Regions from separate parts of the Brevibacillus sp. WF146 genome, predicted to be linked through region 3. Evidence: riboswitches for the same ligand, from Rfam matches in the RefSeq annotation. Region 3 holds a riboswitch; each other region holds the start of a gene.

Region 1 (6,449 bases), 130 kb from region 3:
CCGTCAGCTTCTGGCACCCGGCGTAAATGCTGGAGTGCTCGACGACACGGTCGGACAAGAAGTCTTCCGCTTTCAGGCCAAGCGCATCCGCCTTGACCCGCATCAGGGCATCTTTGCTGACGAGAATGACGGGACGGGGGGTTGGGGCCAGGTTTTCCTCTTCCTGCAGATTTAGCGCTACGGCCAGAATCCGGTTGTCGTTGGTAAATTCCGTAAACTGCTTCTGCAGCTTGTGAAGCGAGGAGTGATTCAACTCTACGCGAAACAGACCGCCTGTCTCCAGCGTAATGCCCTGATGCAGATGGCCCAGTTCGCGGAAACTGTCCAACAGCCTCGACACGTAACGGGCGTTACGGCCAATTTCATCCATGTAGCGCTTTTTGGAATCAATTTCTTCCAACACCACGGCGGGCAGGACGATCTCGTTGTCCGCAAAGGAAAACATCGCCCGCGGATCTTGCAGGAGTACGTTGGTGTCCAGTACGTAGATTTTCTTCAAATTCTCGCCTCCTATTACCCATCTTCTCTATCGTATGCAGTTGGGGACCGGATGCTCTGCTGCCCGAACGCGATGTACTACAGTGTATGACGGGGGGTGGACGGATAGACGAGAGGCGGGGGAATGAAAACGGGGTAGGCAGAACACAATACGACTAACCATGCAGCCGTACTGCAGCAAACCAGGGAAAGGAAGTATGACCGTGAAACGGACAGCTATCTGTATTCTCAGCGTCAGCCTGCTCCTCTCCGCCTGCATGTCGAGCAACAAGCCGCCGGCCAACCAGGCGGCTCCGCAGCCCGGCCGCGCTGTGCCGGAAACGCAGCGCGTCCAGCAAACCGCCCCGTCCCCGGCCTACAACCAGTCGCCGCAGGCAACCGCCAATCGGCTGGTGCAGTTGGCCACGCGGGTGAAAAACGTCAACAACGCAACAGCGGTGGTTCTGGGCAAGTGGGCCGTCGTCGGCATTGATGTCAACGCCCATCTCGACCGGCCGGAAGTGGGCGTGATCAAATACTCGGTGGCGGAGGCGCTGAAAGAGGATCCTCAAGGGGCGAACGCCATCGTCACTGCCGACCCCGACATCGTGCAGCGGCTGCGGGAAATGGCCGCCGACATCCAGCGCGGCCATCCCGTGGCCGGATTTGCCGAAGAACTGGGTGACATCGTCGGACGGCTCATGCCGCAGTTCCCGCGCGACGTGAGAAAGCGGGAAGAGACGCCGTCCAGGGAAAACGAGCAGCGGATCAACAAGAGCAGCAACGCCAAACCGCAGGGAAACGAAAAAATCCCGGTGAACCGCTGACCTCGCCCCAAACAAAACAGGCATTTTCCGGGCTTACGCCCAGGAAAATGCCTGTTTATCGTCTGCCGCGTCACGGTCTGCCGCCTGCTCTACGGGTCCGAGCGCGTCCAACGCCTGCCCCAGGTCCTCAAGCAGGTCGCCGGCGTCCTCCAGCCCTGCGGAGAGGCGGATCAGTCCGTCCGTAATTCCCCGCCGTGCCCGCTCCGCAGGCGGCATGGCGGCATGGGACATCATCGCCGGATAGGAAAGAATCGTCTCTACCGCGCCCAGACTGACGGCGACGATCGGCAGCCTGACGCGGTCAAACAGCGCTTTGGCCCGCTCGCGGCTGCCCACGTCAAAGGAGAGGACGGCCCCGTGTCCGCTCGCCTGCCGGTTTTGCAGGTCATGTCCGTCGTGTTCCGGCAATCCGGTGTAGTAGACGCGGCTGACCGCCGGGTGTGTGGAAAGCCAACGGGCCAGCTTTTCCGCCGTCTGCGTGCTGACGTCCAGGCGCGCTTTTAAGGACTTCAACCCGCGCAGCACCAGCCAGGAATCCTGCACGCCGAGGATCGCTCCCATGCCGTTTTGGATCATGTAGAGCTGCTCGCCCAACGCCGCCTCCCTGGTCACGGCCAACCCCGCCACGACGTCGCTGTGGCCGCCGATGAACTTGGTCGCGCTGTGGATCACCACGTCCGCGCCCAACTCCAGCGGCCGCTGATAGTACGGCGTCATGAACGTATTGTCCACGATCACGAGCAGTCCCCGCTGTTGCGCCAGCGCGCAGACAGCGGCGATATCCGTCACTTTCAGCGTCGGGTTGGACGGGGTTTCCAGGTAGATGCCCTTGGTCTCGGGACGGATGGCCGCTTCCACCTGCTCCAGCGAGGTGGTATCGACAAAGCTGACGGTGATCCCCATGCGGGAAAGAACCTTGGTCAAGAAGCGGTAGGTGCCGCCGTACACGTCCTCCGCCACCACGACGTGATCCCCGGCGGAGAACAGCATGAACACGCTGGAGATGGCCGCCATGCCGGAAGCAAAGGCGAATCCGCGCTCACCTCCCTCCAGGACGGCGATCGCCTCTTCCAGGGCATGCCGGGTGGGATTGCCCGAACGGGCGTAATCGTAGACACCGGGCCGGTCCAGATCGGCCTGATGAAAGGTGGACGCCTGATAAATGGGCACCGAGGCCGCCCCTGTCACCGGGTCAATACAACTGGTGCCGTGCAGCAGTTTGGTGGCAAAGTTCATCGTACACTCCCTCCCGCCACTGCGAGACTGGCATCCAGCGCCTGACACACATCGGCGATCAGGTCGTCGGGATGTTCGATCCCGACCGACAGCCGCAGCAGCCGGTCGCACACGCCCACGTACTCGCGGATCTCCTGCGGGATGTCGGCATGGGTCTGCGTCGCCGGATAGGTGCACAGCGACTCCACGCCGCCCAGGCTTTCCGCAAACGATACGATCCGCAGCCGCTCCAGAAACGGCGCCACCTGATCAGCCGAGCGGAGGCGGAACGAGACCATCCCGCTGAACCCGCTGGCCTGCCTGCGCTGCACCTCGTAACCGGGGTGCTCCGCCAAGCCGGGATAAAAGACGTCCGTCACGGCAGGGTGTTCCCGCAGTTTCTGCGCAATCGCATAGGCGTTTGCCTGATGGCGTTCCATCCGCAGGGCCAGGGTCTTCATCCCCCGCAGCAGCAGCCAACAGTCCTGGGGACCCAGCACCGCTCCGATGGAATTGTGCAAAAACCGGATCTTTTCGGACAACTCCTCGCCCTTTGTGACGATCAGTCCGGCGAGGACGTCGTTGTGTCCGCCGAGGTATTTGGTCGCGCTGTGCAGCACCAGGTCGGCCCCCAACCCCAGCGGCCGCTGACAGTAGGGCGTCATGAACGTGTTGTCCACAATGGTCAACAGCCCGTTCCGCTTGGCCACCTCCGCCACCGCCGCGATGTCGGTGATCTGCATCAGGGGATTGGTCGGCGTTTCCACAAAGACAGCCCGCGTCTCTGGGCGAATCGCTTCTTCCAAGTTCTTCACGTCGCGCAGGTCGACGTAGCTGAAGCGAAGCCCGTAGCGTGAGAGCACCTGCTCGAACAACCGGTACGTCCCGCCGTACAGATCGAGCGATACGACCAGGTGATCTCCCTGGGAGAACAGCCCCATGACCGTGTGAACCGCCGCCATGCCCGAAGCGCAGGCAAACCCGGCGTCTCCCCCTTCCGCTTCGGCAATCGCCTGCTCCAGCACCGTCCGGGTCGGGTTGGCCGTGCGCGTGTAATCGTATCCCGTGCTCTGACCGAGGGCGGGATGGCGATACGCGGTGGCGTAGTAGACGGGAAAGCTGATCGCTCCGGTCCGTTCGTCTTTGGCGACGCCCGCCTGTACCAATTTTGTCTCCAGATGCATGTGGATCTCTCCCTCCAACGAATTGGCCGAGGGCAATGAAAAAAGCCCTCTTTTCTCTGAAAAGAAGGCTTTGTTTACGCTCACGTAAGCAAATCCTTCTCATCTTTCAGAGCGTTTACACTCTGCAGGAATTAGCACCAGTATCCCCTGTACACAGGTGATTGGTTGCCGGGCATCATCGGGCCAGTCCCTCCGCCTCTCTGGATAAGAAGTTTGCTATGCAATTTGCTTTTGGTTGACCTTATACTACCGGAATCGGAAGTACCTGTCAACCCGTTTTTCCATCTCGTTGGTACCCGATCACTGTGCGTTCCTTAATGCGGTCATCACCTGGTTGTCCAGCTTGGCCGCCGCATTTTTGTCGTACGTCTTTTCATATTGGGGCTCGACCGAGATGCGGGAGCCGTAGAACATCACGTCGCGAACCGCCTCGATGGCCACTTCCACCATGGCCAGCTTCAGCGGAACATTCTCCATCCGCTCCGTTTTGATCGTCGCCCTGCCGTTGATGGCATAGGAGGAACCAGCCCCGATCAAATGCAGCACCACCTGCGGTTCCTTGGCAATGTTGGCCAAAATGCGGGAGCGGTTGTCTACCGCGAAACGGATCAACTGCGGCGTCGGCGCAAACGTCCAGGAAAGGGAACTGAGCGACGGAGCGCCGGTCTCGTGGTCGATGGTCCCGAGTGTGAGAAAACGCTCCTGCTGCAAAAGCGCGAACAGTTCCTCCGAAAGCGTTTGGGAAACGGTTTCAGCCATTCCGATGCCTCCTTGAAAAGGGAATGTACGTCTATTGTACCCACCCGCCTGGCGATAGGCAAACCTTTCCGTCCGGCGCCTTGATTCTCCACCGTTTTTTTCCTACACTGATACGTAATGGGAACGATCGCGAGACAGGAGGAGAGCCGCATGCCCCCATCCCCCACCGACCGCTTGCTGGCCAAGATCGACGAACTGCTGGCAGAGCTTCAGGAAGTGCGCAAACTGAACGAACGGATGGACAAAATCGCCCTCTTTCTGGAGGATATCCGTCTGGCCGACGTGATTCAAAACTATACGGCCCCGAGCAAGCTGCTGTGGATCAACTTCCTCGCAGGTCTTGCCCGGGGCCTGGGATTGACGATCGGCACGGCCATTGTCCTGGCGCTGCTCGGCTCCTTCCTCAGCCAGTTCCTGTCCGTCCCGATCATCGGCGATTACATCCGCCAGTTGATCGATTACGTGCAAGCCTATCGGCCGTAAGCCTTACTCGTCATCGTCCTCGTCGCGGTCGTCGCCGTCTTTATGGTTGTTCTTGCCGCCATGGTTGTCCTCGTCGTCATTGCCGTGCTTTTTCCAATAGCCGTAGGCGTTGCCTTTCGAATGCTTATCCTTGTCCTTGCCTTCCCCCTTGCCTTCCTCGTCGTCATCGCCGTTGACCGGCGTTTTGTGCGGAATGTCGGCTTGGGCCACGAGCTTGCCGTCCAGGTACAGCTCGAGGTGTACCGCTTTCGCGTTGTAGGAGCGGTTTTTGTAGCTCAGTTTCACCTCAAACTCGTCGCCATCCACCTTTACCTCGTGCTTTTTGCCGTCCGGCGCCACGACGTACAGCTTCACCTTGCCCTTGCCGCCCTCATCGTCGAGGCCGTCAATGCTTCCTTTCACGCGAATCTGTTTCTCTTTTGCATTAATCGAAGCGGTTCCCTCGATGCGGTAGCTGTGCGGCTTGTCGCTGTCAGCGGCGTTGATTACCTTCAGCTCCACCGATTCGGAATCGATTTTCTTTCCGGCCTTGTAGGCTTCGACCAGCGCCTTGCCTTTGCCGGCCTGTACACCCTTCAGGGTGACGGAGTAAGAGCCGACGCCTTTCCACAGCTTTTTCACGTCCGCCTCTTTGGTTTTGCCGTCGTACTTCACGACCACCTTGTCCGCTTCCTGGCTGATGATGCCGTTTACTTTCAGTTCCTGTTTGTTCCCATCCAACAGCGCCAAGGCGTGAATCAGCACGTCGGTCTCCACGGCGGTTCCCGTGTTTACCTGCAGCTTGCGGGTTTCCACCAACTTGTCGCCCACGTACGCCTTGACCGTCGCGTACTGCGGCGTGGCGCTTACGATAGCGGAAAAGCTGACGGTGAACGTATCCTCCGCGGTGGGAACGACTTCGATCGTGCCGCCGTTCGGCTTGTCGACGACCACTTTGGTCACATTGTCGGACACTTTCCCTTTGATGTACGTGGTTTGGTTGTGGGTCTCGGGCTTCACGCTGACGAAGCCTTGATTGTTGACGTCAAAGCGGACTTCCAGGTAAATGTCGGCGTAGTGTTCGCGGTAGACGCGCTCCCACTCTTCCGGATGCTCCTCGATGTACGTCTGCATTTTGGCGTCCAGACCGATCTCTTTTACGACCAGATACAGGTGGTCGGCCTGCGTTTTCAATAGCATGTTCAAGGTCGCCGGATCGTTTGCCGCCAGCTCTTTCAGATTGTATCGGGTGACTTGTTTGCTTTCATCGTTCATGACAACCTTGGTTCCGCTTGTTTCGGTTCCGAGGGTGCTCGCGTCGGCCAGGAGCGGTGTCACTCCCCCGATGAGCGCCGCGGCAGTCACGACTGCCAATACGGGCTTGGTTCCCATTTTCTTCATGATGCCTTCTCCTTTCTACGTATTGCTTGCCCTGGACACCCTAACAGACGGGGGGTTCCTTGCAAAGGTTGCAAAAACGGCCAAAAACGGGGACGCTTTCGCCATATTGGGACGAAAGACACAA
Region 2 (6,449 bases), 1.9 Mb from region 3:
GGTGGTGATGATCATGCCGGCCACAAACGCGGCGTAGCTGTCATGAAAGAAAAGCATGAAGCCGAACCCGGCCGCGTAAAGGGCGGCGCTGGCCACCAACTGGGCGGGAAGGCTGTGCTTCACGATGCGTTTCAGCCAGGAGACGACCGGCTGCCCGGCAAAAATGACGATGCCGTTGATCGTCCACAGCCAACTGTAGGACGAAAGCGGCATGCCCTGTCCGGTCAGGTAGGGGGCTACGCCGGTATTCCAGACTGCGGTGGAAAAGAAGATAAAGGCCGAACCCAGCGCCATGAACAGGTACACCTGATAGCGGAGCAGCAGGGTCAGCGGCTGCCGGCCGCTCCGTTTGCCGGCATCATCGCCGCCCGCCAGCTCCTCGTGGGAGACGCGCCTCATAAAAAGGAAAAAGAACAAGGCGAACACAAAGGTGCTGGCGCTGTTCAGCAAAAACGTGAAGGCAAACGAAAAGCTGGCGATCAAACCGGCGAGAGAGGTGCCGATCGCCATGCCCAGGTTGTTGCCCACATACACGACATTGAACAGCTCCCGCCGCCGCTCCTTCCAGCGAAAGCCGACAAAGGCCTGAATCGCCGGGGAGGACACGTTGAACAAAAAGCCCATGCCCACCATCAATCCGATGTACACGGGCCAACTGTCGGTAAACGGAATGCCCACCTGCAGCGTTCCCTGCAGGACCAGCGAGCCGACAATCAACGGCTTGGGGCCGAGCCGGTGAAACAGGGCGCCCCCGGCAAACTGTCCGACAATGCCGGCCAGCGACTGCAGCATCAGGACGACACCCGCTTCGGCCATCGAACGGTGCAGATGCGTATGGACGTAAAGCGTGGTCAGCGGCCACATAAAAGCGCTGCCGGACGCGTTGATGCAGCTGGCGGCGAGAAAGAGCAGCACGTCCCGCGGGTATCGGCGAAACCAGTTTCTGGGGGAGATCATGCGCGGTCACCCTCTATCGGCAGGTTTTTCCATAGTATACCCATATTTATAAACTTTGTAAACTAAAAAGTTTAAAAACAAGATTCCAACCAAATAAAGGCTGCCCGGCTTCGACCAGATTCGAGTATACTAGTCAAAGTGGGGAGTATATCATCATCTCAGAAAGAGACAAAGGTGGCGTTTTCCAAATGCGCTTTTTGAAACGATTGCTGCTCTTCCTGATCGTGGCAGTCGCCGCGGCAGGGGGGTACTACGGATATTCGCTGTATCAGTTTGCCGAGGACATTCAGCAGCCCAACGTGATTGACCATCCTTCTGCCGGTGCGACGAAGGCGGCGGAGATTCCCGCGTGGGACGGCAAGGAACGCGTCAACATCCTGCTGATGGGCGTCGACCGGCGCGGCATGCGCAGCAGCACGCTGCCCCGCTCCGATTCGATGATGCTGCTCAGCATTGATCCGGTTGCGAAACGATACGATCTGTTTTCGATCTTGCGCGACACCTATGTGGAGATTCCCGGCCACGGCCATGCCCGGATCAATTCGGCGATCGTCGAAGGAGGGCCGGAATTGGCGATGGAGACGGTGAGCCAGTTTACCGGACTGCCGGTGAACCGGTATGTGATCACCGACTTCGAGGGCTTCAAGCATCTGATTGACGCCGTCGGCGGCGTGGAGCTGTACGTGGAGAAAAACATGCGGTACCGCGACCCCACCGACAAAGGCGTGTACGATATCGATCTGAAAAAAGGGCTGCAGCGGCTGGACGGCTCCAAGGCGCTGCAATACGTCCGCTTCCGTCACGACGCGACGTCCGACTACACGCGGACGGAGCGGCAGCGCAAGCTGATGGCCGCGCTGGCCGACCAGATGAAGAGCGGCACCACGCTGATCCAGCTCCCGTCCATTTTGAAGGAGATCACCCCGTACGTGCAGACCAACATCAGCTCGATGGACATGTTGAAGCTGGCGTCGCTGGGGTTGACGCTGAATACCCAACAGCCCGGCCAGTATCAGCTTCCGCCGATGGGGATGTTCCGCGAATCCAATCGCGCCGGTGCCGTCCTCATCCCCGATGTGGAGCAGGTTCAGGCCTTTATCCAGGAAAAACTGCAGCTCTCTCAACCGGAGGCGGAGTCTGATCGCGAAACGAGCGGCACGCAGAACTGATGCGTGCCGCAGCATGCGCGTGGGCCAACATCTTTTTCCTTTGTTTGCTATTGACAGAGTTTTTTTAAATGGAATATAATCCGATTTGTATCAACGTGAATACAAACAAACAGCATATACGGAGAAATTCTTCTTATCAAGAGAGGCGGAGGGACAGGCCCTATGAAGCCCGGCAACCGGCTCATCGCACAGATGGGTGTCGCGGTGCCAATTCCTACAAGATCGGCTGAATCTTGAGAGATGAGAAGGGTGGATGTGATCGGATAACGATGCAAACCCCTTTTTCATGTTGAAAAAGGGGTTTGTTCCGTATCAGGGAGGTGAACCGGATGATTCGTTTGCAAAACTTGCGCAAGAACTACACGGTACAAGGTAAGACGGTCCCCGCGCTGCTCGGGATTGACCTGACCATAGAAAAGGGAGAAATCTTCGGCATCATCGGACATTCCGGTGCCGGGAAAAGTACGCTGATTCGCTGCATCAACATGCTGGAGCGTCCGACATCCGGTCACGTAATCGTAGACGGCGTCGACCTGACCACGCTGGATGACCGCAAGCTGCAGGAGCAGCGGCGCCAAATCGGGATGATCTTTCAGCACTTCAATCTGCTCTCTTCGGCCACGGTGGCGGAGAACGTGGCCTTTCCCCTGAAGCTGGCGAAGCGGCCCAAGGCGGAGATTGACAAAAAGGTAAGCGAACTGCTCGCGCTGGTCGGCCTGGAAGCGCACCGCGACAAGTATCCGAGCCAGCTCTCCGGCGGGCAGAAGCAGCGCGTCGGCATCGCCCGCGCGCTGGCCAGCGATCCGAAAGTGCTGCTGTGCGACGAGGCGACATCCGCGCTCGACCCGCAGACGACCAATTCGATTCTCGCCCTGCTGCTGGACATCAACCGCAAGCTGGGACTGACCATCGTGCTGATCACGCACGAGATGCACGTCATCCGCTCCATCTGCGACCGCGTCGGCGTCATCGACGGGGGCGTCATCGTCGAAGAAGGCAGGGTTCTGGACGTGTTCCTCAAGCCGCAGCATCCGACCACGCGGGAGTTCGTGGAGCAGGTGGCTGATTCCGCCGAGCTGCGGGAAGCGGTGGCCCACGAAAAGGCGGCCGGCGACCGGACGATTGTCCGCGTCACGTTCCTGGGCGAAAAGACGTACCAGCCGATCCTGTTCCAGACCATGCAGGAGACCGGCACGATGTTCAGCATCCTGCAGGGCACCATTTCGCGGATGAAAGAGACGCCGTACGGACAGTTGGTCGTCGAATTGAACGGCGACCCGGAGCAGAGCAGCCGCGCCATCGAAACCTTGCGCCAGCGCGGCCTGGAAGTGGAGGTGATCTAAATGGGACTGACGTTTGAAAACGTCGATCTGACGGAAATCGGCCAAGCCACCCTGGATACACTGACGATGCTGGGCTTCTCGACGCTGTTTACCGTCCTGATCGGACTGCCGCTGGGCGTCCTGCTGTTTCTCACCTCCAAGGGACAGCTTCTGGAAAACCGCGCCTTTTACGCGATTGCGTCCTTTGTCGTGAACGTGCTGCGCTCGGTGCCGTTTATCATCCTGATGATCATGCTGATTCCGCTGACGAAGGTTCTGGTCGGCACGTCGCTGGGCGTCAAGGGAGCGATCCCGCCGCTGGTGATCGGGGCGGCTCCGTTTTTCGCCAGACTGGTGGAGACGTCGCTCAGGGAAGTGGACCGCGGCGTGATCGAAGCGGCCCAGTCGATGGGGGCGTCCAACTGGCAGATCATTTGGAACGTACTGCTGCCCGAATCCCGGCCGGGGTTGATTGCCGGTATTACGATTACCACCGTGGCGCTCGTCTCCTACACGGCGATGTCCGGCGTCATCGGCGGCGGCGGTCTGGGCGACCTGGCCATCCGCTACGGGTACCAGCGGTTCCAGACCGATGTGATGATCGTTACGGTCGTGATTTTGCTGGTGTTGGTTCAGATCTTGCAAACGCTGGGAGACAGACTGGTGATCCGCTTCAGCCGCAAGTAAGATCTTCACCATAAATATGAGGAAAGAGAAAGGGGAAATCATCCGTGAAAAAATGGGCTGTTTCCATTCTGTCCACTGTACTGGCATTGTCCTTGGCCGCATGCGGCAGTAAAACCGAAACCGCTCCGAATCCGGCCAACAGCGGTTCGGGCGGGGGCGAACAAAAAGAAATCACGCTGAAAGTGGGCGCTTCGCCTGTACCGCATGCTGAAATCCTGAAATTCATCCAGCCGAAACTGAAAGAACAGGGCATCAACCTGGAAATCAAGGAATTTACCGACTACGTGCAGCCGAACGTACAGTTGAACGAACAGCAGTTGGACGCCAACTTCTTCCAGCACATTCCGTACCTGGAGCAGTTCAACAAAGACCAGAACATGAACCTGGTGCCGGTCGTGCCGGTACACATCGAGCCGTTCGGCGCCTACTCCAAGAAAATCAAGAAGATTGATGAACTGGCGAACGGCGCAACCATCGCCCTGCCGAACGACCCGACCAACAACGGCCGCGCGCTGGCCCTGCTGGAGAAAAACGGCCTGATCAAGCTGAAAGACGGCGTCGGCATCAAAGGCACCGTAAAAGATATCGTCGAGAACAAGAAAAACCTGCAGTTCAAAGAAGTGGAAGCAGCCATGCTGCCGCGCGTTCTGGAAGAAGTGGATCTGGCGATGATCAACACCAACTACGCGCTGGAAGCCAATCTGGTGCCGACCAAAGACGCACTGATCATCGAAGACAAGGAGTCTCCGTACGCCAACTATCTGGTAGCACGTCCGGACAACAAGGACTCCGAGGCCATCCAAAAGCTGGCGAAAGAGCTGAACTCGCCGGATGTGAAGAAGTTCATCGAGGATACGTATAAAGGAGCGGTTGTGCCGGCGTTCTAAGCCCATCCCTCCCGTGACGCCCGAATCGGTTGATTCGGGCGTTTTCATTTTCATTTACAATTGGAGACGTTTTCATAAAACAAAATTAAACTTACTTAAAATCGCTTTAATATTACTAAAAGTACAGTATATTGATAGTGGATCTTTTTGGAGGATAAGGGGGAATGTTTCATGAAAAAGACAGTGTTTGCCGCGATGAGCTCCATCCTCGTACTGGGTGCGGCTCTGGCCGGCTGCGGCGGGGAAAAGGCGGCTGACCAGGCACAAGACAAGACGGAGCAGCAGGAAAAGACCGGACCGAAAGTGCTGCGCCTGAATCTGCCCAGCGAACCGCCGTCCGCCGACCCCGGACTGATCGAAGAAAACATCGGGGGTGCGATCGCCCGCGCCACCTTTGACGGACTGACCCGCATCGGGGAGGACGGCAAACCGCACGAATCCGTGGCGGAAAAGATCGACATTTCTGAAGACGGCCTCACCTACACGTTCCATCTCCGCGATTCGAAATGGAGCAACGGCGATCCGGTGACCGCCCACGACTTCGAATACGCCTGGAAGCGCGTACTTGATCCGAAGCTGGGCTCCACCTACGCCTACCAGCTCTACTGCATCAAAGGCGCCGAGGAATACAACAACGGCAAGGGCAGCGTGGAAAACGTCGGCGTCAAGGCTCTGGACGACAAAACGCTGCAGGTGCAGTTGAAGAACCCGACGCCGTACTTCCTGGAGCTGACCGCCTTCTACACCTACTATCCGGTGAACAAAAAAGTGGCGGAATCCAACCCGAACTGGGCGATGGAAGCCCAAACCCACGTGGGCAACGGCCCGTTCAAGATCGAACAGTGGGAGCACAAGAGCAAGCTGATTCTCGTGAAAAACGAGAATTACTGGGACAAGGACGCCGTGAAGCTGGACAAGATCGACTTCTCCATGGTAGACGACGCGAACACCGAGCTGTCCATGTTTGACCACGGCGACCTCGACTGGGCCGGCGGACCGCTGAGCGCGCTGCCGATCGACGCGATTCCGGCGTTGAAGGAATCCGGCAAGATGCAGACCCGCGCGATTGCCGGCACTTACATGTACAAGTTCAATACGGAGCAGCCGCCGTTTACCAACGCCAAAATCCGCAAGGCGTTTGCCTACGCGATTGACCGCAAGTCCATCATCGAAAACGTGACGCAGGCCAATCAGGAACCGGCGATGAGCCTGGTGCCGCCGACCATGGCCGTCTCGTCCCAACCGTACTTCAAGGACAACGATGTGGAAACCGCGAAAAAGCTGCTGGCAGAGGGCATGAAGGAGCTGGGCATCACCAAGCTGCCGCCGATCACGCTCTCCTACAACACGTCGGAAGGGCATCAAAAAATCGCTCAAGCGATCCAGGACCAATGGAAAAAGGCGTTCGGGGTCGAGGTGAAGCTGGA
Region 3 (6,449 bases):
CGCGCCGACGCAGGAGTAGCCGTGAATTTTGCCCGCCAGGTCGGCCGGTTTCGGCATCGAGGTGACGACCACGTCGCGCGGCGCCACCTTTACGCCTTTGACGTCGATCTCCTCGTCGCTGTCCAGCCCCAGGTAGCTCAATACCTGCAGCGTATTGACGAAGTCGGGGTGCAGGGCGTACTTGAAGTCCACGTACCTGCATCCCTTGGCCCGGCCGATGGTTTCGCCCAGGGTGGTGGCCTCCTCGTGCTCGACGTTGTAGCAGTCGAGCCAGCCGATCGGTTCGGGGAATTCAAACTCCTCCTTGTTGGCGAACGGCGTCGGGAAATACTGTTCCCCTTTGTCCGCGGTCCAGTAGTTAGGCTTGGCGAGACACTCCTGGATGGCGGTCTGCGGGCTGAAGTAGGAGCAGAAACCGTCGTAGTCGACGACGGAATTGTCGCCGTCGCGGATCAGAATGGCATCCACTTCGTCCAACTGATCGACGGCGTACCGGGCCGCGATGTTGGAAAAGCCGGGGTCGCACCCCAAGCCCATGATGCCCAAGAGGCCGGCCGCTTTGAACGCGTCGTTCCAGGCCAACTGTTTGCGGAGCCACTGCGGCCCGCTGGAGGCGGTATCAATGTAATGCGTTTTCGTGTTCAAGCACGCTTTCATCACTTCGAAGTTGTTTTCGGGCAAACCGATGTGCAGCAGTACGTCGATGTCGCCCAGAATGGCCTGGACGCTCGACACGTCGCGGGCGTCCACCCGCTTCACCTGAATCTCCACGTCGGTTTCCCGGCGCAGTTCGGCGGCCAGTTCTTCCGCCGGACCGATGGAAATGTCGGCCAGCACCAGTTTTTCCAAGTAACGCGACTTCACGATTTCGCAGGCGCTCACTTGTCCAACGCCGCCAACACCTACTATTGCGACTCGCATAGAGTCCTCCTTCCGTATGTGGGCAACGGTCTATCTTCGCATTCGAAACAGCCATTTTTGCAGATGAAGATCGATATCGGCGGGGTGCACCGACACTTGGGCAGTCATGTCAATCGGCTCCCGAGGGCGCAGGTTCATGAGAACAACCTCCTTGTGTTCGAGTGGTCATTCGTGTACACGGGGGGAAAAGCGAGGGGGCTTAGGGGGAAGGCAGCGATACCGCATGGGTGCTGTCACCTCCTTTTCCAGTCATGGACGAAAAAGTTCGAGCAAGCCGTGTCGCGCGGGGATAGTACATGTGTATTCATCTGCCCGGACGTCCCATGCGCTCGGCAGGGGAGAAAAAATCCGGACCCCAAAAGGAAAGGTCCGGTCTCCGGGAACTAGAGAGGCGGCGCCGCCGGTCAGGACTTGTATTGAATCAAGCCGAATCCGAGCCCTGTCGGATCGACCAGATAGGCCAGGTGAAAATCATCGAAATCCATTGGTTCCCGGACGATGTTGGCCCCGTTTTCCACCGATTTGGCGATCGCCTCCTCGATCGAATCCACCTCGATGATGATGCGGGTGCCGTGCGGATAGTCAGGCGGCCCCAAGTCAATGCCGCCGTTGATGCCCGGACGGTCATCGGAGCCGGTTGTCACCGCGTAGTAATCCCACCGCGGCTCCGCGATGTTCCAGCCGAAGACGGTGGAATAAAACTGAACGGCTCGCTCGGGGTTTTGGCTGCTTAATTCGAACAGGACGACACGTGCCATGAGGAGCACTCCTTTCGTAATAGAGGGAATCATATCCAATTCCCTGCCGCCAAGGGAAACCCCTCTTTCTTTGCGTATAAAGAAAATAGGAACCACCTTAACCCACCTGACCCTTGAAGAAGCGAACCAGAAGAAAACGTGCCTGCGGCCGCGCAAAAAAGTAGAATAAAGAGAGGAAACAAAGAAACCCCCTTTTTCACGGAGGAGACGACATGATCCGTTCGATCACAGGGCAGGAACTTTCCGCCCTGCAGGAGCGTTTGTGTTTGGAAGAAGTGTACATCCTGTACAGCAACCTCTTTGTGCGGGCGGACAGATGCATCGCGCTTGCGCAGACACACAACGAAGAGATTTGTCTGGTAGGAACCTATCTGAAAGGCTTGCCTTTCCACGCGTTCACCTTCCATGTATGTGAGCTTTCGAAAGGAAGAACTGACGGAAACGCCTCATATCGGCTTGTTTTCCCCTGCCGGCGACCTCATGTCGATGGCCGGGTTTCACATTTTTCACGAGCGCTATGTGGAGATCGGCAATATCGGCACTTCGCCAGCCCACCAAAACAGAGGATGGGGAACGCGGATCACGTCGGACATTTGCCGGCTGGCACGGGAGAAATCGCCGCACGTTACGCCTATCTCGAATGCTGCTGTGACGTTCGCGCGTGCCGCACGCGGCGCCGTCTGCCAGATTCTTGTTGACGAACAACCTGGCATTCTTTACAATGATACCCAACAGGTAAACACTGTTCTTATCCAGAGCGGCGGAGGGACTGGCCCGATGAAGCCCGGCAACCGTCACGAGGTGCGTGACCAGGTGCCAATTCCTGCAAGACAGAGGTCTTGACAGATAAGAAGCGGGTTCGTTTGATACGGATGCAGGCCTTCTTCTTGTCGGAGAAGGCTTTTTCGTTCTTCTGTTCCTGAACTTCATAGGACTTCTTTCTTATCCAGAGAGGTGGAGGGACTGGCCCGATGAAGCCCGGCAACCGTCACGCGGTATGTGACAAGGTGCCAATTCCTGCAAGACACGCGTGTCTTGAGAGATGAGAAGGAGGCTCGGGCGCAATGCACACAAGCCTTCTTCGAATCGGAAGAAGGTTTTTTCGTGTTGTACAAGACAAAAACGGGGTGGGAGAAACATGAGCGTGGTAAAAGTGGGCTTGTTGGGATTGGGAACGGTAGGCGGCGGGGTGGTCAAGACGATCCGCGCGCAGCAGGAGAAGCTGTCGGCCCGGCTGGGCAGGCGCATCGAAATCGTCAAGGCGCTGGTGCGCGACACGCGGAAGCAGCGGGCCGTGCAGGTGGAGCCGTCGCTGTTGACGACGCGGTTTGCCGACGTTCTGGAAAGCGACGTGGACATCGTCGTGGAAGTGATGGGCGGCGTGGAGCCGACCTACGACTACGTGCGGGCGCTGATCCAAAAGGGCTGCCATGTGGTGACGGCCAACAAGGAACTGCTGGCCAAGCGCGGCGCGGAGCTGGTGGAACTGGCCAACCGGCACGGCGTCCATCTCGCCTACGAAGCCAGCGTCGCCGGGGGGATTCCCATCCTCGGCGTGCTGCGCCAGTTCCTCAGGACCAACGACATTACGGAGGTGCGCGGCATCCTCAACGGAACGACCAACTTCATCCTGTCGCAGATGGAGGAGGCGCAGCTGCCCTACGCGGACGTGTTGAAGCAGGCGCAGGAGCTGGGCTATGCGGAGGCCGATCCGCGCTCCGACGTGGAAGGCTGGGACGCCCTGTACAAGCTGTACATTCTGGCGCAGCTCGTGTTCGGCGAGTCGCTGCCCCTCTCCGCCATCGAGCGGCAGGGGATTGCCGACCTCTCGCAGGGCCACATCCGGCTGGCGAAAGAGCTGGGGTACCGGATCAAACTGCTGGCGCAAGCGCGCCGGGAAGACGGCGGTCTGCACCTGTCCGTGCGGCCGACGCTGGTGCCGCTGGGGCATCCGCTGGCGCGCATCCGGGATGCGTACAATGCCGTCCAGGTGGAGGGCAGCCTCGTCGGCGACCTTTTGTTCACCGGCAAAGGGGCGGGCGAACTGCCGACAGCCAGCGCGGTCGTGGAGGATCTGGCCTTCTTGCTGACCCAGCCGTTTACGCCTCATCCCGCCTGGCGGGAACGGCCGACGGCGGTCCCGTCCAGCCGGCTCTCATCCGGCCTCGACTTCTGTTTTCTGGAAGGGACAGCGGCCCGCGTGACGCCGGAGCAGGTGCTGCTGTTCCTCGAACGGGCGGGAGTCGCCGTCCGCAGGCTGACCGTCCAGTACGATCCGGGCAGCGTCCTGCGCGTGGGCTTGCTCGCCGCCGGACTCAGGGAGGAGCACGCGGAGCTCTTGGGACGGGACTTCGGCCTGCAGGCGCGGCTGTACCCCGTGCTGGAGGCGGCCGACGATCGTGGTGCCGTCGAAGGGACTGTGGGTTGGTAAACAAGCGTCCAACTCCCCATCGCATTCGCCGGGATTTTTTGGCATGATAGAAGCGGAGCACTTCTTCTTCAAGGGGATGAGGACACATCATGCTGGGTTCGCAAACCATTCTGCCGGCCATTCGCCACATGAAGGAGTTTGAGCGCGTCCTGGAAAGCCGGTACGACACGATCATTCTGCTGGAGAGCCATATCTGTCAACTGAAAAGCATCGCCGACCTGGCGCGCCGGCACGGAAAAAAGCTGTGGCTGCACGCCGATCTGGTGCAGGGGTTGAAAAACGACGAGCACGGCGCGCTGTTTCTCTGCCAGGAGATCAAGCCGGCCGGCGTCATTTCCACCCGTTCGCAGGTGATCACGACCGCCAAAAAGAAGGGCTTGGTCACGGTGCAGCGCCTGTTTTTGCTGGACTCCGGCGCGCTGGAGACAAGCTACAAAATCCTCGAGCAGACGAAACCCGATTTCGTGGAAGTCCTGCCGGGGGTCATGCCGCACATCATTACGGAAATCCGTGAGCAGATCCGGATTCCGATCATCGTCGGCGGGTTTATCCGCACCCGGGAGGAGATCGAGAGCGCTCTGGCGGCGGGAGCCATCGCCGTCACCACCTCTGATCGAAACCTGTGGAAACAACTGTAAAAAAGTGGTTGACAACGCTTTCACGTCCGCTTATGATTGATTCCAGAAGGTCATACGTCGGATGAGATCAGGAGATCCACCTATTTCTCTAGTGTTTAAGTTCCCGTGGGCTTAAGCAGTGGTTGATAGGTGGATTTTCTGTTTTCTTCCAGGGAGGTGAACGGCGAAAAGGGGGGAGCCGGTCCGGTCTCATCATAAAAAAGAAGAGAGTGGGGGAACATGATGTCGGCGTATTGGGCGGAACTGATCGGGACCATGATGCTGGTGATTCTCGGGGACGGCGTCGTGGCGGGCGTCGTGCTGAACAAGTCCAAGGCGCAAGACGGCGGATGGATCGTGATTACCATGGGCTGGGGCTTTGCCGTCGCCTTTGCCGTTTACGCGGTCGGGGGAGTCAGCGGCGGCCATCTGAATCCGGCCGTCACCATCGCGCTCGCGTCGATCGGAGCGTTCGCTTGGGAGCTCGTGCCCGGGTACATCCTGGCCCAGATGGCCGGGGCGTTTCTGGGGGCTGTGTTCGTCTACCTGTACTACCTGCCGCACTGGAAAGAAACCGCTGACCCGGCGGCCAAACTGGGGGTATTCTGCACGGCTCCGGCGATTCGACACACGTTTGCGAATGTTCTCAGTGAGGGGTTGGGCACGTTTTTTCTCGTGTTCGGCCTGCTGGCCATCGGCGGCAACACGTTTGCCGAAGGGCTCAATCCGCTGATTGTCGGCTTTTTTATCGTCGCCATCGGCATGTCGCTCGGCGGGACCACCGGCTACGCGATCAATCCGGCGCGCGATTTGGGGCCGCGCCTCGCCCACTTCGTCCTGCCGATCGCGGGCAAAGGCTCATCCGACTGGAGCTACGCCTGGATTCCGGTCGTGGGGCCGATCGTCGGCGGGACGGCGGGAGCGCTCGTATTCAAGACCTTGTTCGGCTAAGCGGTCGGCCCGGGCCGATTGACGCAGCGAGGGATCGGGAGAAAACGATGAAGGGGGATGTGACGGATGGAAAAGCGGTACGTATTGGCCATTGACCAGGGCACGACCAGTTCCCGTGCCATTTTGTTCAACCGGGAAGGGAACATGGTGGGAGCGGCCCAGAAGGAGTTCACGCAGTTGTTTCCCCGGCCGGGCTGGGTGGAGCACGACGCCATGGAGATCTGGTCGTCCGTCGTCGGCGTGATCGGCGAGGTGCTGGCCATCCACAACATCAGCGCCCAGGAAGTGGCCGCGATCGGCATCACCAACCAGCGGGAGACGACCGTCGTCTGGGACAGACAGACCGGCCTGCCGGTCTACAACGCGATCGTCTGGCAGTCCCGCCAGACGGCGGAGATTTGCGAGGTGCTGAAGGCGCAGGGACTGAACGATCGGTTTCGCGAACGGACCGGCCTTTTGATCGACGCCTACTTCTCCGGCACCAAGGTCAAGTGGATCCTCGACAACGTGGAGGGAGCACGGGCCAGGGCGGAACGCGGCGAGCTCTTGTTCGGCACCATTGACACCTGGCTGATCTGGAAGCTCTCCGGCGGTCGGGCGCACGTGACCGACTACACCAACGCGTCCCGCACGCTGATGTACAACATTTTCGACCTGCGCTGGGACGACGAGCTGCTGGAGCACCTCACCGTGCCGAAAGTGATGCTCCCCGAAGTGCGCTCCAGCTCGGAAATCTACGCGCATACCGACAAAGACCTCTTCTTCGGCGTG

What was found. A riboswitch is a leader RNA that binds a small molecule or an ion and turns the genes downstream of it on or off. The one in region 3 is predicted to bind S-adenosylmethionine.
Region 1: it holds a riboswitch for S-adenosylmethionine, as region 3 does, so the genes downstream of both, A6764_RS08020 (aminotransferase class I/II-fold pyridoxal phosphate-dependent enzyme) here and A6764_RS08630 (homoserine dehydrogenase) in region 3, are expected to answer to the same signal.
Region 2: it holds a riboswitch for S-adenosylmethionine, as region 3 does, so the genes downstream of both, A6764_RS21435 (methionine ABC transporter ATP-binding protein) here and A6764_RS08630 (homoserine dehydrogenase) in region 3, are expected to answer to the same signal.

What each region holds. Positions count from the first base shown of each region.
Region 1 is NZ_CP109943.1:1,624,979-1,631,427, reverse strand. Features, by position in the region: gene A6764_RS08035 (PhoH family protein) at 1-499, opposite strand, end outside; gene A6764_RS08030 (YhcN/YlaJ family sporulation lipoprotein) at 696-1,304, shown strand; gene A6764_RS08025 (trans-sulfuration enzyme family protein) at 1,338-2,540, opposite strand; gene A6764_RS08020 (aminotransferase class I/II-fold pyridoxal phosphate-dependent enzyme) at 2,537-3,703, opposite strand; SAM riboswitch class I at 3,800-3,914, opposite strand; gene A6764_RS08015 (pyridoxamine 5'-phosphate oxidase family protein) at 4,004-4,462, opposite strand; gene A6764_RS08010 (DUF5665 domain-containing protein) at 4,613-4,945, shown strand; gene A6764_RS08005 (hypothetical protein) at 4,949-6,325, opposite strand.
Region 2 is NZ_CP109943.1:4,309,383-4,315,831, reverse strand. Features, by position in the region: gene A6764_RS21445 (MFS transporter) at 1-957, opposite strand, end outside; gene A6764_RS21440 (LCP family protein) at 1,146-2,126, shown strand; SAM riboswitch class I at 2,257-2,373, shown strand; gene A6764_RS21435 (methionine ABC transporter ATP-binding protein) at 2,456-3,469, shown strand; gene A6764_RS21430 (methionine ABC transporter permease) at 3,470-4,135, shown strand; gene A6764_RS21425 (MetQ/NlpA family ABC transporter substrate-binding protein) at 4,180-5,022, shown strand; gene A6764_RS21420 (peptide ABC transporter substrate-binding protein) at 5,194-6,449, shown strand, end outside.
Region 3 is NZ_CP109943.1:1,751,524-1,757,972, forward strand. Features, by position in the region: gene A6764_RS08615 (saccharopine dehydrogenase family protein) at 1-921, opposite strand, end outside; gene A6764_RS08620 (VOC family protein) at 1,326-1,679, opposite strand; partial or broken gene A6764_RS22375 (hypothetical protein) at 2,166-2,234, shown strand; SAM riboswitch class I at 2,425-2,532, shown strand; SAM riboswitch class I at 2,619-2,728, shown strand; gene A6764_RS08630 (homoserine dehydrogenase) at 2,818-4,110, shown strand; gene A6764_RS08635 (glycerol-3-phosphate responsive antiterminator) at 4,197-4,748, shown strand; gene A6764_RS08640 (MIP/aquaporin family protein) at 4,971-5,678, shown strand; gene glpK (glycerol kinase GlpK) at 5,745-6,449, shown strand, end outside.